DNA from 2 places in the Salinicola endophyticus genome. Region 2 is predicted to be linked to the other one. Evidence: predicted binding sites of a transcription regulator. Region 2 holds the regulator's gene; the other holds the start of a gene.

Region 1 (7,934 bases), 1.9 Mb from region 2:
CCCGGGTCACCCGCTCGCCGTCGCCGGACGCCAGCGCCAGGGCGCGCTGCACGACCCTGCCATCGGCACTCAGCAGCCGCGGCGTCAGCCGCGCCTGCAGGTCGAACGCCGGGGGCAGATGCTGACTGGCATTGAGCGAGATCATCAGCTCTCCCGTCTCGGCCATGGCCAGCATCGCCAACGCCACCTGGGTGACATCGCCGAGCGGATCGATGGCGCGGCGCTCCGGCAGCCAGATCACCCGGCCACTATCCAACCCCGCGCAAAGGGTAAAGGCCGGCGGCGGTGTGTCACCCTCCCAGCACGCCGCGACCTGCGCCGTCAGCCCCTGATGACAATGGTCGTAGAGCGCCACCAGCTCGGCCAGCTGGTGGGTCGGGCCGTGAGTGGCGAAGCACGCCAGCCCTACCCCGCTGCCCACCGCCGCCTGCCAGAAGCCGCCGAGCTGGTGGCACTGCGTCTCCAGCCAGCGGAACAGTCGCTCCTGCAGATTCAGACAGGCCAGCGCCTGACCGATGTCATTGCCGCTCTCCGGCGGCTTGAGCGCGATTGCCATGATCGCCACCTGACGGAAGTCGATCTCCTCCGCCGAGTAACCCGCCGCCGGTGTTGGCAGCGCCGGCGGCGGCACCGCGTTCTCTACCGCCGGGGTGACGTCAGGCCAGTCACCGGCGAACTGCAGGAAGCCTTCGCTGGGCTGCTCGCCGGAGAGCGCCAGCTGCCGCAGCAAGGCATGAAAACGCTCGCGCGCGGCAGCCACCTGGCCGTGGCCGGCGAGACAGCGAATCAGCAGCTCCTGGAACGCCGCGTGCTCGGGGAAGCGCGTCACCAGCGTCCGCAGCAGTGCCTCGGGCAGCGTCTGCGCCTGGTCCAGGGCGCGCTCGGCATAGCCGATCACCCGGCGGCGCCAGTCGCCACGCACCTGCGCTAGCCAGCGGCTGAAGGCCTCGCACTGGGGCAGCGCCAGCTCTGCCACCAGCTCACCGCGAAAGTGGCTCAGCAGCGTCTCGAGCCCCGCCAGGTCCGGCGCCCGCGCAAGCTCGCGCTCGAGTTCGCGCAGGTCCCATACCACCGACGCCGGCGGCTCGCAGGCGATGGTCTGGCGGGTGACCGTCAGCGAGGTCTCGGCGCACTCGCCGAGGGCGTGACGCAGTGAGTGCAGCGCATGGCGCAGATTGGTGCGCGCAGCGTCGAGGCGCTGGTCGGGCCACAGCAGCGCCGCCAGCTGGGCACGGCTGACCGGCCCGCGCTGCAGCAGTAGATAGACCAGCAGCGCCTTGACCTTGTCGTAGCTGAACTGGGTCAGCGTGGCGCCCCCCTGGTGCAGGCCGAACTGCCCGAACAGGTCGAGGGTCGTGGTAGCGGATGGCTGCGTCATGCGTCTCCTCGAATGCGCCCGGCACCGCACCCACGGTTGGCGTCAGTCGCCGTCATACCGCGGCCGGCACCCCGCTGTGGAAGCGAAAGTGGGTGTCCGACTCCTCGATCAGGGCACGCTCGTGGGCGGCGAAGAAGGCGATCCGCTCATCGACTGCGGCGGCACCGGCGTAGCGCCGGGCAAGACCGATATAGTCCTCGAAATGGCGCCCTTCCGAACGCACCAGCGAGCGGTAGAACTTGGCCAGCTGCGCGTCGAGCCGGGGGATCAGCCGCGCGAAGCGCTCGCACGAGCGCGCCTCGATGAAGGCGCCGACGATCAGGATGTCGATCAGGCGCTGCGGCTCGTCGCGCGCCACGTGGCGTCGCAACCCTTCCGCGTAGCGTGAAGCCTGGAGATGGCTGTAGTCGACCCCGCGCTCCTGCATGATCGCCACCACCTGCTCGAAGTGCAGAAGCTCCTCCCGCGCCAGCTGCGACATCTTGGCCAACAGCTCGGGGCGGTCGACATAGCGGAACATCAGGCTCATCGCGGTGGAGGCCGCCTTCTTCTCGCACTGGGCATGATCGATCAGCAGCAGCGCCGGATTGGCGAGTGCCGCCTCGATCCAGCTTGCAGGGGTCGCACAGGGCAGGAACTCGAGCAGCTCCCGCGGCAGCGCGGCGTCGGTCTCGGTAGCGGTATAAGCGGTCATGGCGATGTCGTCCGTGGTCGATCTCGGGCGGCCTCATGTTAGGGAAAGCCTGTGCAAATGTCTCCACGCGCACCGCCGGCAACACGGCGAGCCCCGTAGCGGCCCCCCCACGACCCCCGTCGAACACCTCCATGACGGGGCCTGCACGCCTCGCCTTAACATTGTCGACAGTTTCACGTAGACTGCGCAGCGCCCACCGCAGCCGGTCGTTTGCCGCCGCCTCTCCCCGCCGCTCCCGGCGGAACCGTCGCGCGCTGCCGCCGCCGCTCTCGCTGCGGGCTCTGACATTAGATGAGGGTTCAACCGTGCTCGAAGCTTACCGCCAACATGTCGAGGAGCGCGCCCAGGAAGGCGTGCCGCCGAAACCGTTGACCGCCGAAATGACCGCCCAGCTGGTCGAGCTGCTCAAGCAGCCGCCCGCCGGTGAAGAGGCCTTTCTCCTCGAACTGATCACAGATCGCGTGCCGCCCGGTGTCGACGAGGCCGCCTACGTCAAGGCTGGCTTCCTCACCGCCATCGCCAAGGGCGAAGCGACCTCGCCGCTGATCGACAAGATCCACGCGGTCAAGCTGCTGGGCACCATGCAGGGCGGCTACAACATCGCCACGCTGGTCGAGCTGCTCGACGACAGCGAGCTGGCTCAGGAAGTGGGCGAGCAGCTCAAGCACACCCTGCTGATGTTCGACGCCTTCCACGATGTCGCCGAGCGGGCCAAGAACGGCAACGCCGTGGCCCAGGGTGTGCTCGAGTCGTGGGCCGAGGCCGAGTGGTTCCTGGCCAAGCCGGCGCTGGCCGACAAGATCAGCATCGCGGTGTTCAAGGTGCCCGGCGAAACCAATACCGACGACCTGTCGCCGGCACCGGACGCCTGGTCGCGCCCCGACATCCCGCTGCACGCCAATGCCATGCTCAAGAACCCGCGCGACGGCATCGAGCCGGAAGTGCCGGGCAGCAAGGGCCCACTGGCGCAGATCGAGGCGGTCAAGGCCAAGGGCTTCCCGGTCGCCTACGTGGGCGACGTGGTAGGCACCGGCTCCTCGCGCAAGTCGGCGACCAACTCGGTGCTGTGGTTCTTCGGTGACGACATCCCCCACGTCCCCAACAAGCGTGCCGGCGGCTTCTGCTTCGGCGGCAAGATCGCACCGATCTTCTTCAACACCATGGAAGATGCTGGCGCCCTGCCGATCGAGATGGATGTCGACAAGCTCGAGATGGGCGACGTCATCGACGTCTACCCCTATGAAGGCAAGGTGACCCGTCACGACAGCGACGAGGTGATCTCCACCTTCGCGCTCAAGACCCAGGTGATCCTCGACGAAGTGCGTGCCGGTGGCCGTATTCCGCTGATCATCGGTCGCGGCCTCACCGAGAAGGCGCGCGACGAGCTCGGCCTGCCCGCCTCCGACGTGTTCCGCAAGCCGGAGCAGCCCGCCGATAGCGGCAAGGGCTTCACCCTGGCACAGAAGATGGTCGGCAAGGCGTGCAACCTCGAGGGCGTGCGTCCGGGCATGTACTGCGAGCCGAAGATGACCACGGTCGGCTCCCAGGACACCACCGGCCCGATGACCCGCGACGAGCTCAAGGATCTGGCATGCCTCGGTTTCCAGGCCGACCTGGTGATGCAGTCCTTCTGCCACACCGCCGCCTATCCCAAACCGGTCGACGTCGAGACCCACCACACCCTGCCGGACTTCATCCAGAACCGCGGCGGCGTGTCACTGCGCCCGGGTGATGGCATCATCCACTCCTGGCTCAACCGCATGCTGCTGCCCGACACCGTGGGCACCGGCGGCGACTCGCATACGCGTTTCCCGCTGGGCGTCTCTTTCCCGGCGGGCTCCGGTCTGGTCGCCTTCGCCGCGGCTACCGGCGTCATGCCGCTGGACATGCCGGAGTCGGTACTGGTGCGCTTCAAGGGCAAGCGCCAGCCGGGAATCACCCTGCGTGATCTGGTCCATGCGATCCCCTACTACGCCATCCAGCAGGGGCACCTGACGGTGGCCAAGTCAGGCAAGAAGAACATCTTCTCCGGCCGCATCCTGGAGATCGAAGGTCTCGAGGATCTCACCGCCGAGCAGGCATTCGAGCTCTCCGACGCCTCCGCCGAGCGCAGCGCCGCGGGCTGCACCATCACCCTCTCCGAGGAGAGCGTGACCGAGTACCTGACCTCCAACGTCACCCTGCTCAAGTGGATGATCAGCGCCGGCTACGGCGACGCCCGTACCCTGGAGCGCCGCATCCAGGGCATGGAAGCATGGCTGGCCAACCCCAGCCTGATGCGCGCCGATGCCGACGCCGAGTACGCCGCGGTGATCGAGATCGACATGAGCGAACTCGACCAGCCGGTACTCTGCGCCCCCAACGACCCGGACGACGCGCGCCTGCTCTCCGAGGTCGCCGGCGAAAAGATCGACGAGGTCTTCATCGGCTCGTGCATGACCAACATCGGCCACTTCCGCGCCGCCGGCAAACTGCTCGAGAAGCAGCCCGCAGGCAGCCTGAAGACGCGTCTGTGGCTTGCGCCGCCGACCAAGATGGACCAACATCAGTTGACCGAGGAAGGCTACTACGGCATCTACGGCAAGGCCGGTGCCCGCATGGAGATGCCGGGCTGCTCGCTGTGCATGGGTAACCAGGCACGTGTGGCACCCAAGTCGACCGTGGTATCCACCTCGACCCGTAACTTCCCCAACCGTCTCGGTGACGGCGCCGATGTCTATCTGGCATCGGCAGAGCTCGCGGCAATCGCTGCCGTCGAGGGCCGCCTGCCGACGGTCGAGGAGTACAAAGCGACCATGGGCGAGTTCGATGCGATGGCGGGCGAGATCTACCGCTATCTGAACTTCCATGAGATCGAGGACTTCCAGAAAGCGGCCGCTACCGTCATTCCGGTCGCCCAGGAAGCCTGATACGACTCTTCCGATGCTCGCAGCTTCATGAAGAGGCTACCGAAACGCCCCGCCCCGTGCGGGGCGTTTTTTATGTGCAAGGGCCGCTGGGCGGCCAGTTTCGAGCGCCACGTCAGCGCGCCGCCAGGCCCTCGATGCCGAGGCACCAGCGCGCCGCGAAGACAGCCCCAGCGGGTGCCACGCGCTCGATCGCATCGCGTTCTGCCGGCGTGGCGTAGACGAGATAGTCGACCTCGAAGCGACGGCACAGCGAGAACACCTCGCTGGGGTAATAGAGCCGCACGCCCTCGACACGGGTGGCGTGCTGCCACGGCGCCTCGGTGACCATGGCGATCACCTCGTGGGTCCCGCTGAGGGTGCGCAACCAGCCGTAGTGGCGCGCATCGCAGCCGCACAGCACGACACGTCGTGAGCGGCGACGACGCCCCCACACACGGCCGGCGGCCAGGCGTCGCAGCGCGTCGATGGGGCGAAGGAGATCGATAACGGCAGCGCCTCGTCGCGGGTGAATGGTCGGCTTCATTGTCGCGCGCCCCCGTGTCGACGCCAAGCCGGGCAAGGACAGGATCGCGCCGGGCTTGCGCCAGGACGGGCAGCAAATTAGAGTTTTCAGATAAAAGAACAGCGTTCATCAACGGGATGGAGATGGAAAACATGAAGATCAATACTTGGCTGGCACTCCCGCTGGCGCTGTCGCCGCTGCTGCTGGCGCCTGCCGCCCAGGCGGCCAACGCCGACGGCCTGTATGTCGGCCTCGGCGGCGGCTATGGCAAGGTCACCAGCAGCGACAGTGATGTCGGCCGCTTCGCCGGTGCCAGTGGCGGCGGCTACCACGTGGATGACGACGACAGCGTCTACAAGGCGTTCGTGGGCTACGAATACAACCCCTACTTCGCCACCGAGGCGTTCTACGCCGACCTGGGCAAGCCCAATATCATCCGCGGCGGCAACGTGGTCGATCTCAAGACCCGCGCCTATGGCCTCAACCTGATCGGCAAGTATCCGCTGGTTGCCGGCTTCGAAGTGTTCGCCAAGGCCGGCATGGCGAAGTGGGATGTCGACGCCCGGGGCGATCTCGGCGCGGGCTCGAACCTCGACGACAATGACGGTATCGATCCGGTCTACGGCGCCGGCGTTCAATACCACTACCAGCACCTGCTGCTACGCACCGAGTACGAGCGCTACGACTTCGACAGCGACTACAAGGTCGATGCCTACACCGCGTCGGTGGGTTGGCAGTTCTGATCTCGGGGCATCGCGCGACCAAGGCCGCCTGCGGGCGGCCTTGGCGTTTCCAGCGGATGAAAATGCCTCTCGGACAGGGAGATTACTGGTGTGACTTGCGCCGATGACACTTTGAAGACAAGACTGACAGGGTCACACGGAAGATGACCCCACACTGACTAGGACGTCGACGACCGCTACATGCTTGCCCCACGCCCGCTGATCAAGGACATCACGCGCCAGATCGCCGTACACTGGCGCGCGCTCATCGCTTTTCATCTCTTCTTCACCCTGCTGGCCACCGCGCTCTGGGTGCCACTCTCCGCAGGCACCCTGGCCGGCCTGCTGCAGCGTATCGGCCAGCCGGTACTCAGCAACGGCCAGATCGTCGATGTCGCACTTTCCGCCTGGGGGCTGTTGTGGCTGCTGGCGGCCCTGGGGCTGAGCTTCCTGGTGATCTTTCTGCAGCAGGCGGGCATGATGCGCGTGGTCTCCAGCCGCGATGGCGGGCGCTATCGGGTCGCCATGGGCGCTCTCTGGCATGTGCTGCGGCGCTTTCCGGCGCTGGCCGCGCTGGCCTTTCTCCAGGTCGGCGCGCATCTGCTGCTGGCGGCGCCCTTCGCCCTCGGCGTGGCCCATCTCTATGCCTGGCTGCTGGGAGACACCGAACCCTATGTGCTGGTTCGCGTACTGCCTGCGGCGCTGTGGCAGTTTCTCGCTCTGGCACTGCCACTGCTGCTGGCCTGGGCAGTGCTCGCCGGCACACTCTATCTGCGCTGGTTTCTCGCCCTGCCGGCGCTGGTGCTGGAGGGCCTGGGTCCGCTTGCGGCGCTGGCCCGCAGCCATCGACTGACCCGCCGGCGACGCTGGCGCATGGCACTGCTGGTGCTGGGCACGGCGCTATCGGTGGCGGCGATCCCGGTGCTCTTCAGCCTGCTCTTCAATGCCCTCGGCGGGCCGCTGCTGGGGCATCTGCCCGAGCGCGCGAGCGTGCTGATTCCGGCCATGCTCGCCTATCTGGCACTCTATATCGTAGCGACCATTGCGCTGACCTTCCTCGGCGTCAGCGCCAACAGCCTGCTGGTCACCACCCTGTTCCAGCGTGCCAGCGGACGCACACCGGTGCTCGACGGCGAGCCCGCACCGCGCCGCTCGGGGGTGATCGCCTGGGGCGCGGAGATTCTGGTGCTGGCGTTCGCGCTGCTCCAGGCGGGCTGGATTCTCCAGGGGTTCGAGATCAACGACACGGTCGCCATCACCGCCCACCGCGGCGCTTCGCATCAGGCGCCGGAGAACACCCTGGCGGCGCTGGAAGGCGCCATCGACGCCGGGGCCGACTATATGGAGCTGGATGTGCGCCTGAGCGGTGATGGCCAAGTGATCGTCGCCCATGACGACAACCTGCGTCGGCTCAGCGGTATCGATCGCCGCTTGAGCGAGATGACCCTGGACGAGATCGCCCAGGTCGACGTCGGGGCCTGGTTCGGCGATGCCTTCATCGGCGAGCGTATCCCCACCTTTGCCGCCCTGCTGGCGCGCGCCCGCGGGCGGATCGATCTGTACGTCGAGCTCAAGCCGGCACCGCTGAGCGCCGACCGCCTGGCCCGCCAGGTGATCGCCCAGATACGCGCCAGCGGCATGGCCGACCACGTCGTGATCGCGTCGCTCTCGCCGTCAGTGGTGGCGCGGGTCAAACAGCTGGCGCCGGATATCCGCACCACCCTGTTCC
Region 2 (7,934 bases):
CGGCCTGCTCGCCTCGCTGCATGGCGAACTCCTCCTCCGGCGACAGGATCAGACGGTGCCGCCCGACGCAGGCGAAGTAGCCGATACCCACCGCCAGCCACAGGGCGACGCCGATCACGCCGATCCGATAGGTGCTGTCGCTGAGCTGGAAGTAGATCGTCATCAGCGCGATGACGATGGTCGCCACGGCACCGGGGATACCGAAGGGGCTGCGGTAGGGGCGCTCGATATGGGCGTGATGGCGGCGCAACAGGATGAAGGAGAGCGCCTGGGCGATGTAGGAGCACATGGCGCCGAATACCGCCATGTTGAGCAGCGTGCCCCCGATCACCGCCGAGCCCTCCTGGGTGCCGAGGCCGAAGAAGCAGATCAGCATGATGGTCATGCCCACCAGCGCACCGCCGATCATCGCCACGTACGGTGTCTTGCGCGTACCGTGGGTCACCGAGAGGAAGGTGGGAAAGTAGCCGGCGCGGGAGAGCGAGTAGATCTGCCGGCCCTGGGCAAAAATGATGGTATGGAAACTGGCGATCAGCCCGACCAGTGCCAGCAGCGCGAGGAACTTGGCGGTGCCGGCCCCGAAGATCGCCTGGAAACCATCCAGCAACGGCTCACCGGACTGGCTCAGGGCGTAGCTACCGACGCCCACTACCGCGGGGTTGAGCACCAGAATCAGGGTGGCGGAGATGATCAGGGTGGTGATGCCGAGCAGGATGCCGCGCGGCATGTCACGCCGCGGGTCGACCGACTCCTCGGCGGCCAGCGGCAGCTGCTCGATGGCCAGGAACAGCCACACCGCGAACGGCATCGCCGCCAGGGCGCCGCCGATACCCATCGGCAGCAGGGGTCCGTGGCCGCCTTCGAGCTCACCGCCGCCGGGTGCGATGTTCAGCGCCCAGGTCGAAAAGTCGAGATGGGTGAAGGCGCTGAACCAGAACACCACCAGAACCGCCAGCGCCAGCAGGGTCACCGCCAGCGTCACCCTGAACGACAGCTCGACCCCGACGATGTTGAGACCGACAAAGAGGAGATAGCCCAGCAGCCACCACACCGGCTGGAACGCCGCCGGCGTCTCGAAGATGCTGCCCAGATAAGCCCCGATGAAGAACACGATCACCGCCGGCGTGAGCACGTACTCGACGTTCTCGCACAGGCCGGTGACGAAACCGCCCCAGGGCCCCATGGAAGAGCGCGCGAAGGAGTAGGCAGCACCGGTGTGCGGCAGGGCCGGCGACATCTCGGCGATACAGAAGGTCAGGCCCAGGTACATCACCGCGATGATCGCGGTGGCGATCGCCATGCCGCCCCAACCGCCCGAGGCGAGCCCCAGGTTCCAGCCCGAGTAGTGGCCCGAGATCACCGCCCCCACGCCCAGTGCCCAGAGCGACCAGGGCCCGGCGTGGCGACGCAGGCCGCGTTTGTCGAAATAGCTGGCATCCTGCTGCTGGTAGTGGATGCCGGCGGCGGGTTTACCGTGGTTTGTCATTGTTCTACTCCCAAGGATCGAGCCACCCTGTCCCGCGATCCCAGTGCTGCCAGCGCCTATCGACACGCAGGAGCGACGCCGACATCCGCTGACCGCGCCCACCTTGAGTCTGAGCACGTCGGCGTGACAAAAGCAATATCTATCGCTACGTCCCGTACGCTATCGCTACCCCCTATCGTTACCCTCTATCGCTACCCCCTATTGCTACCCCTATCGCGGCACCCCATTGCCACGCCTCGCTGCCGGCGGGGTTGTGGTGTAAGGTCCAGCCAGTCGCGTCCCGCTCGCCGTTCTGGAGAATTCGATGTCCGCCGCCGGCCCCGATCCCGTCACCGCCGCCGACCCCACGCCACGCCCCCGCGGCCTGGCGCGAATCCCCGATTTCCTGCGCCTGACCCGGCTCGACAAGCCGATCGGCACCTGGCTGCTGATGTGGCCCACGCTGTGGGCGCTGTGGCTCGCCGCCGACGGCCTGCCGGATCGCGCCAACCTGATCATCTTCGTGCTCGGCGTCTATCTGATGCGCGCCGCCGGCTGCGTGGTCAACGACTACGCCGACCGCAGGATCGATGGCCACGTCAAGCGCACCCGCGAGCGCCCGCTGGCCACCGGGCGTATCCGCGAGCGCGAGGCCAAGATCCTGTTCGCGGTGCTGGTCGCGGCAGCCTTCGTGCTGGTCTGCTTCACCAACCTGCCCACGGTGCTGCTCTCCTTCGTCGGCGTGGCGCTGGCCGCGCTCTACCCCTTCATGAAGCGCTACACCCATCTGCCCCAGGTGGTGCTGGGGCTGGCGTTCTCGTGGAGCATCCCGATGGCGTTCATGGCGGTGAGCCGCAGCGTGCCGCTGGAAGCGTGGCTGCTGCTGCTGGCCAACCTGGCCTGGACCGTGGCCTACGACACCCAGTACGCCATGGTCGATCGCGACGACGACATCAAGATCGGAGTGAAATCCACCGCGCGCCTGTTCGGCCGCGCCGACAAGCTGATCATCGGTCTGCTGCAACTGGCCACGCTGGCGCTGCTGGCCTGGATCGGTGCACGCCTGGCGCTGGGCGGGTTCTTCTGGCTGGGGCTGGCAGCGATGGCGGCAACTTTCATCTATCAGCAGTGGCTGATCCGTGAGCGCGAGCGCGGCCCCTGCTTCCAGGCCTTCCTCAACAACTTCTGGTCGGGGCTGTTGCTGTTCGCCGGCGTGGTGCTGAGCCTGTGGCCGATGATATGAGCCGCTGCCCTCATCGATCGCCCCTTCGTCCCCATCGGCCGCCGGCCGTCGCCAGGGCCGATGGTCTCGATGAGAGATGTGAGGGATGATATCGATGTCACGCATTTGTCATATTTTCACGCTGTAATCGTCACCGTTCTGTCACGGCCGGAAGGTTGTCCGCTGCACGCGCGCCTCCTCCGGCGGCTCACTCGAGGCCTGTCATGAGCTCCAAGACCGTACTCATCGTTGACGACGAGCCCTCCATCCGCGAAATGATCGCCGTGGCACTGGAGATGGCCGACTACCGCGTGCTGGAGGCGGACAACGCTCAGAGCGCCCACGCCATGGCGCTGGACCACAAGCCGGATCTGATCCTGCTCGACTGGATGATGCCGGGCACCAGCGGGATCGAGCTGGCGCGCCGCCTCAAGCGCGAGGAAGCCACCGCCGAGATGCCGATCATCCTGCTCACCGCCAAGGGTGAGGAGGACAACAAGGTCCAGGGGCTCGAGGCGGGCGCCGACGACTACATCACCAAGCCGTTCTCGCCGCGCGAGCTGGTAGCCCGGCTCAAGGCGGTGCTGCGCCGGGCCACGCCACCGGGCATCGAGGAGGCGGTCGAGGTCGAGGGGCTCAAGCTCGACCCCGCCAGCCATCGCGTCACCTCACACGGCAGCGCGCTGGAGATCGGCCCCACCGAGTACCGCCTGCTGCAGTTCTTCATGACCCACCAGGAGCGCGCCTACACGCGTAGCCAGTTGCTCGATCAGGTCTGGGGTGGCAACGTCTACGTCGAGGAGCGCACCGTCGACGTGCATATCCGCCGGCTGCGCAAGTCGCTGGGCGAGACGCACCAGCATCTGATCCAGACGGTGCGCGGCACCGGTTACCGCTTTTCGATCAGGGAGTAAGTCGCAGCGTGCGCTACTGGATCAACGAACTGTGGCGCCTTGGCTACATGCTGTTCGGGCTCGGCGCGATGGGTACGCTGCTGGGCGAGCTGTTCGGCGCGCTGTTCGCTGGCCTCGGCTGGGGGCTGGCCGCGGGGCTCGGGCTCTATGTCTTCCTGCATCTACGCCATGTGCGCCTGCTCTATGTGTGGCTGCTGCGCCATCCGCGTGAGGCGCCGCCGCCCGGCACCGGCGTATGGGGCGATCTGTTCGACCGCCTCTACACTTACCAGAAAGCGCAGAGCCAGATGCAGCGCCGGCTGCGCGATATCCTGCGGCGCATCCAGGACTCCTGCGAGGCGATGCGCGACAGCGTGGTGATGCTGGATCCGCGCGGCGACCTGGAGTGGTGGAACAGCGCCGCCTCCGACATGCTCGGCCTGCAGCCCGACCATGACCGCGGCCAGCCGATCACCAACCTGCTGCGCGATCCGCGCTTCATCGACTACTTCGAGGCCCGCGACTACCGCGAGCCGCTGCTGATCCCCTCACCGATCGACGCCGCGCATACGCTGCAGTTCCATATCACCCTGTTCGGCGATGACGAACGCCTGCTGATGGTGCGCGACGTGACCCGGCTGCACCAGCTGGAGATGATGCGCCGCGACTTCGTCGCCAATGTCTCCCACGAGCTGCGCACCCCGCTGACCGTGCTGGCCGGCTATCTGGAGACCTACTCCGACCACGCCGACCAGCTGCCGACCCGCTGGCAGCGCGGTTTCTCGCAGATGCAGGCGCAGACCACGCGCATGCAGAACCTGGTCGAGGATCTGCTGCTGTTGTCGCGGCTCGAGATCGATAGCCCAGACAACGACCGCGATACCCTCGATATCCGCGCCCTGCTCGACAGTGTGCTCGACGACGCCCGCGGGCTCAGCGCGGGACGCCAGCAGCTCGCGCTGCAGGTCGACGAGCCGCGCCAGCTGCTCGGCAATACCAAGGAGATCCGCAGCGCCGTCTCCAACCTGGTCTTCAACGCCGTGCGCTACACCCCTGATGGTAGCTGTATCACGCTGCGCTGGAAGCCGTGGCACGATGGCGCCGCGATCGAGGTGGAGGACGATGGTGAGGGTTTCGACCCGGTGCACATCCCGCGCCTGACCGAGCGCTTCTACCGTGTCGACAAGGGCCGCAGCGCCGCCACCGGCGGTACCGGCCTCGGGCTGGCCATCGTCAAGCACGTGCTGCTGCGCCACGATGCCCAACTGGAGATCGTCAGCCGACCCGGCATGGGCGCCCGCTTTCGCTGTGTATTCCCTGCCACGCGTCTGGTCGAAGGCGACGAGGGCAATACGCTGGCCACCTCGGCGCTGCCATGAACGCTACGGGCGGCAACCGTGCCGCTCGCTTCTTCCCGCGCAGTTGCCCTGCTCTCGCCGCCCCTGGCGCTCGACCCGCTCGCTCTAGGCCCGCTCTCTCGGCCCGCGATTTATAGGCCCTCGCCCCATCGCCCCCTTGTCTCGTATCGGGCTGCCGCGCACGTCTCCGGCGGCAGCGGCTCGATGCGCAGCGAATCGTTATCTCAATCTTAAGTAGGTGCTGCCGATAAAGGGAGCTGACTAGTAATTCACTCCTCTATATGAGTCGGCAGACACCTCGGATAAGGACGGTTTTCGCGATGACGATGCGGCAAAAACTCTGGATCACGGTGGGATTGATGTGGCTCGGCATGCTGGTGCTGGTGGGCTGGATGGCCCTGGAGAAGCGCGACACCCTGATGGCCGAGCGGGTCAAGGGGCTCAAGAGCTTCGTCGCCAGCGCCCAGACAATGGTACAGCGCTACGCCGATCGCGCCGCCCAGGGTGAGTTCAGCATCGAAGCGGCGCAGGATCTGGCACGGCGCGACCTGTCGGCGCTCGATCTCGACGGCAGCTATGTCTACGCCTTCGATGGCAAGATTCACCTCGTCTATCACCCCAAGCGGGCGATCGGCACCGACATGAGCAACTTCCGTGACGACAACGGCGTCTACTTCTATCGCGAGCTGAAGGCGCTGGCCGACTCGCCCGACGACGGCACCCTGGAGTACACCTCGACCAACGCCGACGGCGACGACGTCTCGCGCATCAATTACGTGCGCCATGTCCCCGCCTGGGACTGGTATCTCGCCGCCAACGTCTATGTCAGCGACATCCAGCATGCGTTCTGGATGGGTGTGCTCAAGATGGGGCTGATCGCCGGCACGATCGGCATCGCGATCACCCTGGTGATGGCGTGGATCATCCGCAGCGTACTGAGCGACCTCGGCGGAGACCCACGTCACGCGCGTAACGCGGTGCAGGGCATCGCCGAGGGCGACCTGACCCGGGCGCTGACGCTCAAGCCCAACGACCGCCATAGCCTGCTGCACGCCATCGAGGGCATGCGCCTGCACCTGGCCGAGGCCCTGGGTGGCGTACGCCAGGCCTCCACCACCATCACCGTGGGTGTGGGGCAGATTCACAGCGGCAATCAGGATCTGGCGGCACGTACCGACCAGCAGGCCGCCTCGATCGGCGAGACCGCCTCGAGCATGGAGCAGTTGACCCAGACCGTACGTCAGAACGCCGAGAACGCGCGCCAGGCCAATGGGCTCGCCGGCCAGGCACGCAGCACCGCCAGCGAGGGCGGGGCGATGATGGATCAGGTCGTCTCCACCATGCAGGGCATCACCGACAGCTCGCGCCAGGTGACCGATATCGTCGGCGTGATCGACTCGATCGCCTTTCAGACCAATATCCTCGCCCTCAACGCCTCGGTGGAAGCGGCCCGTGCCGGCGAGCAAGGGCGTGGCTTCGCCGTGGTCGCCAACGAGGTACGCACCCTGGCCAGCCGCAGCGCAGACGCCTCGCGTCAGATCCGCGAGCTGATCGATGCCTCCAATCGCAAGATCGAAGCGGGGTCGGGGATCGTCGCCGAGGCCGGCGAGACCATCGGCCGGGTGGTCGAGTCGGTCTCGCGCATGACCGATCTGATCGAGGAGATCTCGGTCGCCTCCGCCGAGCAGTCCAACGGTATCGATCAGGTCAACGAAGCCGTGGTGCAGATGGATCAGGTCACCCAGCAGAATGCCTCGCTGGTGCAACAGGCGAGCAGCGCCGCGGCCAGTCTCAATGAACAGGTCCAGCGCCTGGAACAGGCCCTGGCCGGCTTCCAGATCGCCGGGGCCGAGTCGCGCCCGATGCCGGCGGCCACCTCCGCGCCCCAGGTGGCAGCGCCAGCCCCCCGTCTGAGCGCGACCCGCCGGCCGGCCATGGCGAGCACCGAGGACGACTGGGAGTCGTTCTGAGCCTGAGCGACAAGCTCCCACCCCAGCGGGGCCGGCATGCCGGCCCCGCTCTCTCTGACAATGCTTCACTCGACGTCGGCACGTTAAGATAGGCGCCTTTCTCTCTGCCGGAGCGCCGTACCCATGCTGCCGATCACCCGCCTGCGATCTCGCCCCGCTGGACGCCACCCGTATCGCGCTGCGAGCGCCTTGCTCCTGGTCGCGACGCTATGGCTGTGGGCCGCCGCTGGCGTGGCGGCACCGGTCGCGATCACCTTCCCCGCCAGCGTCGAACAGGGCTCGATGGTGATCGGGCGGGTGCCGCCGGGCAGCCAGGTACGGGTGGCGGGGCATACGCTGCGGGTCACTGGCTACGGCACGGTGGTGTTCGGCGTCGGCCGCGACGCCCAGGGCGCGCAGTCGATCGAGATCGTCACCCCGGATGGCCGGCAGCAGCAGGCGTCGGTGACGATCACCCCACGCGACTGGCCGATCGAACGTATCGATGGCGTGCCGCCGAAGACGGTCTCACCGCCGCCCAAGATCGCCGCCCGCATCGCCCGCGAGCAGGCCGCGGTGAGCGCCCAGCGCCGCCGCGACGACGACCGGGTCGGCTTCGCCGAGGCCTTCATCTGGCCGGTGAAGGGGCGCATCAGCGGGCGCTTCGGCAATCAGCGGGTCTACAACGGCACCCCCGGCTCGGCCCACTCGGGTATGGATATCGCCGCCGCCACCGGCACGCCGGTAAAGGCACCGGCCAGCGGCGTGATCACCTTCGCCGACGATCTCTATCTCACCGGCGGCACCGTGCTGCTCGACCACGGCTACGGCATCAGCTCCAACTTCCTGCATCTGTCGCGGATCGATGTCGCGGTGGGCCAGCACGTCACCCAGGGCGAGGTGATCGGCGCGGTGGGTGCCACCGGCCGGGCCACCGGGCCGCACCTGCACTGGGGCATGAACTGGTTCGATACGCGTATCGATCCGCTGCTGGTGCTCGATAGGGCTAAATGAGCCCGCGCTTCGTCTGAACCATCGGCGAGTGCA

The links. The regulator PhoB, encoded in region 2, activates phosphate uptake and scavenging genes when phosphate is short. The targets are predictions, from matches to a motif close to TGTCATANNNNTGTCANA.
Region 1: a site for PhoB is predicted at 6,329-6,346, ahead of ABV408_RS10700 (glycerophosphodiester phosphodiesterase). Genes of this name have one in related genera too.

What each region holds. Positions count from the first base shown of each region.
Region 1 covers NZ_CP159578.1:2,358,451-2,366,384, forward strand. The annotation lists gene ABV408_RS10675 (AAA family ATPase) at 1-1,378, opposite strand, end outside; gene ABV408_RS10680 (tRNA-(ms[2]io[6]A)-hydroxylase) at 1,431-2,072, opposite strand; gene acnB (bifunctional aconitate hydratase 2/2-methylisocitrate dehydratase) at 2,378-4,981, shown strand; gene ABV408_RS10690 (hypothetical protein) at 5,094-5,504, opposite strand; gene ABV408_RS10695 (outer membrane beta-barrel protein) at 5,636-6,226, shown strand; gene ABV408_RS10700 (glycerophosphodiester phosphodiesterase) at 6,407-7,934, shown strand, end outside.
Region 2 covers NZ_CP159578.1:4,219,745-4,227,678, forward strand. The annotation lists gene ABV408_RS19030 (amino acid permease) at 1-1,486, opposite strand, end outside; gene ubiA (4-hydroxybenzoate octaprenyltransferase) at 1,791-2,708, shown strand; gene phoB (phosphate regulon transcriptional regulator PhoB) at 2,912-3,601, shown strand; gene phoR (phosphate regulon sensor histidine kinase PhoR) at 3,610-4,959, shown strand; gene ABV408_RS19050 (methyl-accepting chemotaxis protein) at 5,259-6,908, shown strand; gene ABV408_RS19055 (M23 family metallopeptidase) at 7,098-7,901, shown strand.